Regions from separate parts of the Ensifer sp. ENS10 genome, predicted to be linked through region 1. Evidence: riboswitches for the same ligand, from Rfam matches in the RefSeq annotation. Region 1 holds a riboswitch; the other holds the start of a gene.
What was found. Region 1 has a riboswitch for thiamine pyrophosphate ahead of thiD (bifunctional hydroxymethylpyrimidine kinase/phosphomethylpyrimidine kinase). Riboswitches for the same ligand answer to the same signal wherever they lie in the genome.
Positions count from the first base shown of each region.

Region 2: it holds a riboswitch for thiamine pyrophosphate, as region 1 does, so the genes downstream of both, thiO (glycine oxidase ThiO) here and thiD (bifunctional hydroxymethylpyrimidine kinase/phosphomethylpyrimidine kinase) in region 1, are expected to answer to the same signal.

Region 1 covers NZ_JACVAS010000013.1:177,307-182,462, reverse strand. The annotation lists gene IB265_RS31925 (amidohydrolase) at 1-1,009, shown strand, start outside; gene IB265_RS31920 (hypothetical protein) at 1,132-1,413, shown strand; TPP riboswitch at 1,718-1,820, shown strand; gene thiD (bifunctional hydroxymethylpyrimidine kinase/phosphomethylpyrimidine kinase) at 2,067-2,876, shown strand; gene IB265_RS31910 (glycosyltransferase family 4 protein) at 3,033-4,334, opposite strand; gene IB265_RS31905 (hypothetical protein) at 4,331-5,156, opposite strand, start outside.
Region 2 covers NZ_JACVAS010000004.1:308,671-313,826, forward strand. The annotation lists gene IB265_RS17270 (adenosylmethionine--8-amino-7-oxononanoate transaminase) at 1-453, opposite strand, end outside; gene bioD (dethiobiotin synthase) at 450-1,088, opposite strand; gene IB265_RS17280 (8-amino-7-oxononanoate synthase) at 1,085-2,230, opposite strand; gene bioB (biotin synthase BioB) at 2,227-3,243, opposite strand; TPP riboswitch at 3,632-3,752, shown strand; gene IB265_RS17290 (hypothetical protein) at 3,718-3,855, opposite strand; gene thiO (glycine oxidase ThiO) at 3,913-4,884, shown strand; gene thiS (sulfur carrier protein ThiS) at 4,881-5,078, shown strand; gene IB265_RS17305 (thiazole synthase) at 5,082-5,156, shown strand, end outside.

The sequences.
Region 1 (5,156 bases):
AGGCCTTGGCGGGCACGGGGTGGCGGCGATCTATGAGGGGCGCGAACCAGGGCCGACGGTGATGGTGCGCGCCGAGCTCGACGGGCTGCCGATCGAGGAGATTTCGCAGATCGCGCATCGCTCTGAAATCAACGGTAAGGGGCATCTCTGCGGTCATGACGGGCACATGACGATCCTGATGGCGCTCGCCAAGGGATTTGGACAGAAGCGGCCGGCGAGGGGCCGGGCGATCTTGATGTTCCAGCCGGCGGAGGAAAACGGTGCCGGGGCTGCGGCGGTGCTCGCCGATCCGAAATTTGCGGCGATCAAGCCGGACCTGGTGTTCTCGCTGCACAATTTTCCGGGATTAAGCTTTGGCCATGCGGCGCTGCGCACCGGTCCGGTCAATTGCGCTTCGCGCGGTATGCGCATTTCGCTGTCCGGCAAGACGGCGCATGCCTCGACGCCGGAGGACGGCATTGCGCCGACTTTCGCTGTTGCCGCGCTGCTTTCCGGCCTGACGGCGCTCGGCAACAACGGGCCGCTCGACGAGGATTATACGCTGGTGACGGTGACGCATGCCCGCCTCGGCGAGGCGGCCTTCGGCATCAGCCCCGGTTATGCCGAGATCTGGGCGACGCTGCGGACGCTGACCGATGAACGCATGGCCGATCTCGTGGCCCCCGCCGAGGCGCTGGTTGCCAAGGAGACGGAGGCTGCGAGGCTGAAGGTTACGATCGGCTATGAGGACGTGTTCCACCAATGCAGCAATGCGGAAGCGGCAGTCATCGCGCTGGAACACGCCATGGACGAGGAGGGCGTCAGCCACGACCACGGCGAGGGCGTGTTGCCGATGAAGGGCTCGGAGGATTTCGGGCTCTTCGGGCGGGTGGCGCCCGCGGCGATGTTCTTCCTTGGCGCCGGCGAGAACCACGCGCGGCTGCACAATCCGGACTATGATTTTCCTGACGGGCTGATCGGCATGGGCGCACGGGTGTTCATGCGGGCGATCCGCAACGAGCTGGGGTGAGGGCAGCGCCGGAAAGTCGCTTGCTCAACGGTTGTTTTGACGGCACTCTCAGAAATTGCGCAGTTCCCGACGGAGAGCCGTTTCGCGCCGCGTCCGTAACTGCCTTCAGGAGGACCAAATGGATGAGCCATTTCAGCTTCCGTGACGCGGTTTGCCTCGCGATTGCCATGGCGGGAATGGCGAGCGCTTACGCGGCGGATATGCCCGTTGCAGATATCGTTCCTGAGCCGCGACAGACTGAGAATGTTAGTCTGCAGGCCTTCATCAAGGCCAATCCGGATTGCCTGGAGTTCACCGATCAGTGCTCGCATTGCGCGGTCGTCAACGGCGTTGCCGAATGCTCGACGGCGGAGATAGCTTGCATCAAGCGAGAGAACCAGTGCACTAAGCGGACAGCTAAATAGAACATTGCGGTCAGAAATTTCCCGCAGCCGTTCAGCAACATGCAGGGACCGGTTTCCTAAGTTGCCTTCCGAAGCTCCGGTTCGCGTTCCAAACCCCCTTGCCTTAACGGCCTTGACGTGGCTAGTCTACCAGCGTCTGTGAAGTCGAACGCTCAGACGGAAGGCTCCTTATGCTCTTGAGGCAAAAGGGGCCTTTTTCTGTTTGTATCCTTTAAGGGCCTCCTTCGCCCGCATCGAACCGGCTTACATACGCGCATGCTGAACTCAAGCAATTGACATCCCCTCCCACGCTCCCATAGCATTCATGCCTGCCGAGGGGCGCACCTGACGGTGCTGAGATGGCGGTGAGCCAGACCCTTGAACCTGATCCGGATCATACCGGCGTAGGAACGGCAAGGGCCTTTCTGGCACTCCCGCGTCTTCGCCGTTCATCCGGATCTCCGTGATTTTGGTTTCGGGAGATCGTTGGTGCCAATACGCTGTTCAGAATGTAGCGACGTAGAACTACAGGGAGCGGGGCGACCGACCCATCGGCTCAATCTATCTTCCAGGTTGCCCGGAAGACCCGCCTCAGTTTGCGCGTGTTTGAGCCGGTGGCTTGAGTGCGCGCTCGCCATCATTGGACCCGCTTCTACATTTCAGCGGAGCCAGGCATGACCGCTATCGCCGTTACCATCGCAGGCTCAGATTCCGGTGGCGGTGCCGGTATCCAGGCGGATCTGAAGACGTTTTCGGCGATCGGCGTCTATGGTGCCAGCGTGATCACGGCCATCACCGCGCAAAACACCCGCGGGGTAGCGGCCGTCGAGGATATCTCTCCGGCTGTTGTCACAGCTCAGATCGATGCCGTGTTTTCGGATCTCGCGGTTGGCGCTGCGAAGGTCGGAATGGTGTCCCGCCAGGAGACCATTGCTGCGATCGCGTCCGGTTTGAAGCGATACGGGCATTTAGCAGTCATCGATCCGGTGATGGTCGCCACTTCAGGGGACATTTTGTTACGTCCGGATGCGATCGCGACGCTCAAGGAGGAATTGCTGCCGCTTGGGCTTATCGTGACGCCCAACCTGCCCGAAGCGGCTCTGTTGACGGGCCGCGCGATTGCCGAGAACGAGACGGAAATGGCCCGGCAGGCGGAGATGCTCCTGAAGCTTGGTGTGCGCGCCGTGCTGATGAAAGGCGGGCATGCCAAGGGCGATGAAGCGGCTGATATCCTCTTTAACGGGGACACTTCCTTGCGCCTGTCGCGCCCGCGGGTTGAGACGACAAACGATCATGGCACCGGCTGCACGTTGTCTGCCGCAATCGCCGCCGGTCTTGCCCGTCGGCAGACGCTTCAAGACGCGGTTATCGCTGCCAAGGCCTATCTGCATGAGGCGCTTGTTGCCGCAGCAGCGCTCAAAATCGGGCAGGGGCGGGGACCGGTTCATCACTTCCATCGATGGTGGGCACCGAACGGCGATTAATTCCATTCCGGCGCTTGGCGCCGGTTCCACCGTTCAAGTTGACCTTTAAAAAACCAGGACATTCCATTGCCCGATAAGCAATGGAATGTCCGTCGAGTCGGGAAGTCGGCCGCTTGTAAATGCGAGGTGAGTGCCGGGGACGGAGCGCTTTTCGGTTCAGGCCACAGCGGCGCTGGGGTGCACCGGCTGCTCCTCCTTGAGCAGTTTCCGGTAGAGCGCGACATGTTCGCGGCCGCAGTCGACATGGCTTATCGGGCGCCTGAGCGTTGCCCTGAGGTTGTCCCATGACCTTGGCGTGCTCAGCACGTCTATAAGGCGATCGGCAAGGTCTTGTGCGCTGCCGGTCCGGAAATGATAGCCGTCCAGCCGGTCGCGGACTTTTTCGGCCATGCCGCCGATGTCGGAGCAAATAATCGGCCGGCCATGGTGCAGCGCTTCCTGGATCACGATCGGCGAGTTTTCCCACCAGACAGATGGCATCACAACCCAGTCAACCGATCGCATCAGCCGCGGCATGTCCTGGTTTTGGTAGGAGCCGTAAAAGCGGACGCGGCGGCCGGCGTCTTCGATCAATTTCGCCACGCGTTCCTGATACTCGGTCGGCTGACGCTCGAGGTTGCCGCCGAAGATCATCAGCGTGGAATCGTCACCCCAGATGTCCTCCGGCACGCGCGATACCGCGTCGATCAGCACGTGAACGCCCTTGAAGGGGGTCATCTGCCCGAAATAGGCAAAACGATTGCGACGTGCCGCCGGCGCAGGCAATTCACGCGCGGGCGTCATTTCACCCAGGACGATGCCGTTTTCGATCACGAAAATCTTCTCGGCAGCGATGCCCCACTCGACATAGCGATTGGCGAGAAAAGCACTTGGGGCGATGAAGGCGTCGGCAAGGTTCAGCATGCCCCGCACGAACTGCTCGCGGCGCACGAAACGCGACACCGGGATTTCGGGGAAACACGTGTGGCAACTGATTGGCGAAGCGCCATTGCAAAGCTGACCCGAGGGCCGCTTCACCATTTGTCCGTGGTTGTGGCAAATCGGCAGGTATTCGTGGAAGGTCACGACGATGCGCGCTTTCGGCAGAGCGTCGCGCACCGCATAGAGCGCTTCCAGCCCGAAGCCGATGATATGGTGGAAGTGGACGATGTCCGGCTTGATGTCTCCCACAAAGCGCAAGAGGTCGCGACGGATCGCGTCGGTATCGCCGTTGGACAGGAAGAGATGATCAAAGTCCTCGGCATGGTAGAGCACCTCGTCCATCGCCAGGCGAAGGCTCATCAGCGCCGACGCGCCGTGGCGCGGCACGGGATTGCCGACGCGGGCGAGGTAGATCGATTCAATCCCCGGCAGGCCGTTCAATGCCTTGTGCAAGCCATGGGAGGCGATCTCAGCACCACCCAATGAATGGGTCGGGTGGCCGTGCGAGACGACCAGCACGCGGAGTTTCTCACTCATGCCGAAACCTCATTGTGGGTCGTGTTTTCTGTCTCGACAGTCTGCATCCAGCGGCCACGAAACAGCGTCTGATCGACACGCTCCACGTACCTGGCCGTGGCTGCCGAAACGGCGCCGGACGCCTCATCCGACCCGAGCATCTGCAAGGCGGGCAGCCAATAGGATTCGTAGCCCCTGCGGCTCAGCCTCAAGGCAAGGTCCAGCCCATTGAGAGACGCACCGAGATAGGCCGGCGAAGGGCCGGTATCGTCGAGAAGCGCCTTGCGGGGCATGATGCAGCACTCGAGCGACGCGGTCGCCACCCGCGTCAGCTTCAGGCGGTTCACAGCGCCGACGGGATAGCCGGCATAGCGGCTCGACTGCAGATGATCCGCGCGATCGAGCGACGAACTGCCGGCCCAGCGGATCGAATGATCCTCATAGGCAAGGGTCGGCGAGATGATGCTTCCGCTTTTTGTCTCATAGTTCGCAACGAGCGTCTGGTACCAACCGGGATTGGCCGGCGTCAGGGACGCAGACAGCAGGATGACGGTTTCATTGTCGATGGCCCGCGCCGCAGTCCGCGCCAGGTCGCTGGCATCGCCCGAACCTTCGACGGACAAAAGGCGCATCGGCAAGCGATAGAATTCCGCAAGCTGCCGGATGCCGGCGGCGCGCCGGCGAAACTGTTCCGATTGCAGGACGAGCACGATCGGCGCCTGCCGCGTATGCGGATCGAGCGCCAGAAGACCCAACAGGGCGGCGAAATCCTCCTCGGCCGCTCCCACGGCGACAAGGATTGCCGCCCCCACAGCCTCACCGAAGCGGCCAATGTCGATGACG
Region 2 (5,156 bases), on a different contig from region 1:
GCCCCTTTCTCCCGCGGACATCGTGCCGATCGTATCGCCATGATAGCCGTGTTCGAGCACACAGATGCGGTTCCGCGGCCGGCCGAGATTGTGGAAGAAACCAAGTGCCATCTTCAGCGCGACTTCGACCGCGGTCGAGCCGCTGTCGGAATAGAACACATGGGCGAGCCCGGGTGGCGCGATCTCGATCAGCCCGCGCGCCAGGTTCTCCGCCGGCGCATGCGTATATTCGGCGAAGATAAGCTGATCGTAGGTTTGCGAGGCGGCGCGGATCGCTTCCATGATGGCGGGATGCCGGTGGCCGTGGGTGATGACCCACCAGGACGAAATCGCATCGAGGATCGCCGCCCCGTTTTCGTCGATGAGATAGGCGCCCTCGGTCCGGACGACGCGTCGCATCGCCGGCTCCAATGCATGCTGGGTGAAGGGATACCAGACGGTGGAATTTCTCATGCCGGCACCTCCAGCAAATCGTCGACGTTGAAATTCTCGCGAAACGCCTGCCGCAGCCGTTCCGGCGTCAACGGGTCGAGCCGCGGCAGCCGCCCAAGCCGTCGAACCTCCCCCAGTTCCGCGATGATCGCTTCGCTATCCGCCTGCTCGTCGCCGATGAAGGCGACACCCAGGACCGGGATCGCACGGCGCCGGAGCGCATCGAGCGACAACAGCGTGTGATTGATCGTGCCGAGCCCCGTGCGGGCACAGAGAATGACCGGGATGTGCCAACGCGCGAACACATCGGCAAAGACGCTCCGCTCGGTGAGAGGCACCAGGAGCCCGCCTGCCCCCTCGATGACGAGCGGGCGGTCGACCTTGGGCGGCAAGAGATGTTCAGGTTGGATCGACTGACCATCGATCCGCGCCGACAGATGTGGCGAAGCCGGTGTCCGCAGCCGATAGGTCTCAGGCAGGATGCGGTCGGGCGGGATCCGACCGAGCCGCGCTACAGCCTCGCTGTCGGTCTCTTCATCGAGCCCCGACTGCACCGGTTTCCAGTAGCAACCGCAAAGCGCGTCGGTCAGCGCCGCGGAGAATATCGTCTTGCCGATCCCGGTATCCGTGCCGGTGACGACGAAACGGCGCATCATGACCGCTCCTCCGTCATTGCGACCTTCAAGCCCTGCAGCATGCGCGTGATCATCGGCCGGTCGACATTCAGCGTGATCGCGATCCGAAGCCGCGCCGTCCCCTCGGGAACGGTCGGTGGACGGATCGCCCTGAAATCGAAACCTTCGGCGCGCATTCGCGCGGCAATCCTCACGGCGCGACCGTTGTCGCCGATCAGGACGGGCTGGATCTGCGAGCCGCTGCCTTCGATGCCGAGGGTCTCGGCAAGCGCCCGATTGGCGAAGGTCCTGAGATCATCGAACGCTGCCCGGCGCTGAGGCTCATCCGCCAGTGTCACAAGAGCCTCGCGGACGGCGACAGCAATGAGCGGCGAAGGCGCCGTCGCATAGATGAAGTTGCGAGCACGGTTGACGAGATAGTCGCAAAGCACGGCGTTTGCGCCAACGAGGGCGCCGGAAACGCCGAGCGCCTTGCCGCAGGTATGCAGCACGACGAGATTTTCCCTGCCGTCCAATTCGGCCGTCAAACCGCGGCCATCTGGCCCGAAGACGCCGGTCGCATGCGCTTCGTCGACCACCAGAAATCCATCATGCCGATCGGCGAGCGCGGCGAGGTCTGCAAGCGGCGCCCGGTCGCCGTCCATCGAATAGAGGCTTTCGACGGCAATCCACGGATGTCCCATGCCGCCGCGCTTGCGCCACGCACCGATCGCATCGGCAAAGGCGTCAACGTCGCTATGCTTGACCGCGATCGCACCGGCCCTGCTTACGGCGATACCCTCATGGGCACTCGCATGGATCAGGGCATCGTGGACGATAATATCGTCGCGCTGCGGCAGCGTCGAAAACAAGGCGGCATTGGCCGCATAGCCGCTGCCGAAGAACAGCGTTCGCTCCACGCCAAAGAAGGCGGCCGCCTCCGCCTCCAGCGCCTCGTGTTCCCTGTGGTTGCCGCGCAACAGTCTCGAACCGCCTGATCCAACCGGCAGGCCGCGGTCGATCGCCGCGATGATCGCCGCCTTGAGACGCGGCGAACCGGCAAGCGCCAGATAGTCGTTCGAGGTGAAGTCGACCCCACTGCCGGAGGCGAGTTCGCGGCGGCGCTCCTTGCGTTCAAGGCCGTGAAGCGTCTTCTCGTAGCGGTGGAGCAAGCCCGCGGTCATTCGGCCGCTTCCGGTTCTGCCGTAAGCGGCATCGGCTTCAGCCCGAGCCGGCGGAAGAGTGCCGCATCGTGATCCTCGCCGGGGTTGTCGGCGGTCAGCAGCGTTTCGCCGACGAAGATCGAATTGGCGCCGGCGAAGAAACAGAGCGCCTGCATCTCGTCGCTCATATCGGTGCGGCCGGCCGAAAGGCGGACATGCGACTGCGGCATCAGGATACGCGCCAGGGCGATGGTGCGAACGAAATCGATCGGATCGACCGGCGCCGCATCGGCAAGCTTCGAGCCCGGGATCGGAATCAGCATGTTGATCGGCACGCTTTCGGGGGGCACCGGCAGATTGGCAAGCGTCACCAGCATCGAGATCCGATCGTCAGCCGTCTCGCCCATGCCGAGGATGCCGCCGGCACAGACCTTGATGCCGGCGTCGCGGACGTTCGCCAACGTTTCCAGCCGGTCGGCAAAGCTGCGGGTGGTGATGATCTCGCCGTAGAAGCGCTCCGACGTATCGACATTGTGGTTGTAGTAATCGAGCCCGGCATCTGCGAGCCGCCCGGATTGTTCCGGCGTCAGCATGCCAAGCGTCATGCAGGTCTCCATGCCGAGCGACCGGACGCCGCGGACCATGGCGACGATCGCCTCCATGTCGCGCTCCTTCGGGCTGCGCCAGGCGGCGCCCATGCAATAGCGCGTCGCGCCGCCATCCCTCGCTTTGCGTGCCTCTGCAAGAACCTGTTCGACTTCCATCAGTTTCGACGCTTTCAGCCCCGTCGGGTAGTGTGCCGACTGGCTGCAATAGCCGCAGTCTTCGGCACAGCCGCCGGTCTTGATCGAGAGCAGGCGGCTCATCTGGATGGCATTGGGGTCGAACTGGGCGCGGTGAACGGACTGCGCACGATACAGAAGGTCGTTGAACGGCAAATTATAGATTTTTTGCGCGTCGCCCAGATTCCAACCGGTTTTGCCGGGCTTCGTAGCTCCGGAGGTCGGCTCAGTCGAACTGTTTGTGTCGAGCATGTTCGTTCACTTCCCCAGAATAGATAGAATCCATTATTATCTATAATTTTCACGGACACTGCATCGAGCAACCATCTAAAAGGAGACCTAATTGCAATGACTCAACCTTGTCGTGCTTTTTCGTGCCTCGACGGCTGCGGTCAGAAGGGCAAATACCGCGACTTTCCGCCTCGGCGGCATCAGCTGATGGCGATGACAGCAACGGCCAGATGCCCGGATTTTCGGGACCTTGCGCCTTGCACTAGCCGTAGATCTCTCGACCGATGCCCGCTACCGACACCAGCGAGCCTCAAGAACACATGTCCTTCCACTTTTTATAGATAATTTTTTGCGCACGAGGTACACACCGGCAGCCCTTGACAAAATCCGATCCAGCCGCTCAGTTTGAAGCATTCACCAGGGGTGTCCCGACAAGGGGCTGAGATTCTGCTAGGCGGTTTCCGCGGCGCAGTGACCCGTTGAACCTGATCCAGTTCATACTGGCGTAGGGACGGTGCAGACATCGCTGCCGCATTCGCGTTCGCGCGAGCAGATCTCGGCAAGGCGTCCTTCCCTCTCTTCCGGTCCGAGCTGGGTCTCCAACAATGGAGCCTCGGCAATGCGTATCTTCATCGCGATTCTGCTTCCTTCTGGCCGACGTTCGGCTCGCCGCAGCTGGGCGCATTGACCATGCGTGTCCTGATCAAAGGTGCCGGCGTCGGCGGGCTGACCTTGGCGCATGAGCTGGCGGGCCGCGGCGTCGAGGTGGCCGTTGCCGAGCGGCAGCCAGACTTCGGCGGGGCGGCCTCGTGGTTTGCCGGCGGCATGCTGGCGCCCTGGTGCGAACGCGAGAGCGCCGAGGAAACGGTGCTGACGCGCGGCATCGGCGCCATCGACTGGTGGGACCGCGCGCTTCCGGGCGAAGTGTCACGCAACGGCACCCTCGTCGTCGCTCCGCCGCGAGACGTCGGCGAACTCAAACGCTTCGCTTCGCGCACGTCCGGCTTCGAATGGCTCGGCGGAGAAGCGATCGCGAGGCTGGAGCCGGCGCTTGCCGGTCGCTTCCGAGAGGCGTTGTTCTTCCCCGGCGAGGCGCATCTCGACCCGCGCCGGGCGCTTGTCTTGCTGCGGCAAAAGCTCGTCGAGAACGGCGTCGCCTTCATCGGCGAGGCGGATAATAGCAGCGACAGCGATCTGATCGCCGACTGCAGCGGCGCTTCGCGGATCGGCGCCATCGCCGGCCTGCGCGGCGTGCGCGGCGAGATGCTCTATCTGCAGACGGGCGAAGTGGAATTGTCGCGGCCAGTCCGTCTCATCCACCCGCGCATCCCGCTCTACATCGTACCGCGCGGCAATGGTCTGTTCATGTGCGGAGCGACCATGATCGAAACCGACGACGGCGGTCCGATTGCCGCCCGTTCGCTGATGGAATTGCTGAACGCAGCCTATGCGCTTCACCCCGCCTTCGGCGAGGCGCGCCTTCTCGAAACCGGCACCGGCGTCCGGCCGGCCTTTGCCGACAATCTGCCGCGCGTCATGCGCGCCGGAAACACCATCACGCTCAACGGGCTCTATCGCCACGGCTTCCTGCTTTCACCGGCCCTGGCCGAGGAAGCGGCGAACCTTGCCCTTACCCGGAACCTGAAGGGAGACGCCGCATGAAATTGACCGTCAACGGCGAGGATCACGACCTCACAGTCACGACCCTTGCCGAACTCCTGGCCGCACTCGACTTCGAAGGGGATTGGCTTGCCACCGCCGTCAACGGCGAGCTGGTGCACCGAGCCGACCGCTCGGCCCATTCCCTCAGCGATCGCGACCGGATCGAAATTCTCTCGCCGATGAAAGGAGGCTGAGACATGCTGACGCTTTATGGACAGGAACTGCGTTCCCGCCTGCTTCTGGGCACCGCCCGCTACCCCTCGCCTGCCGCG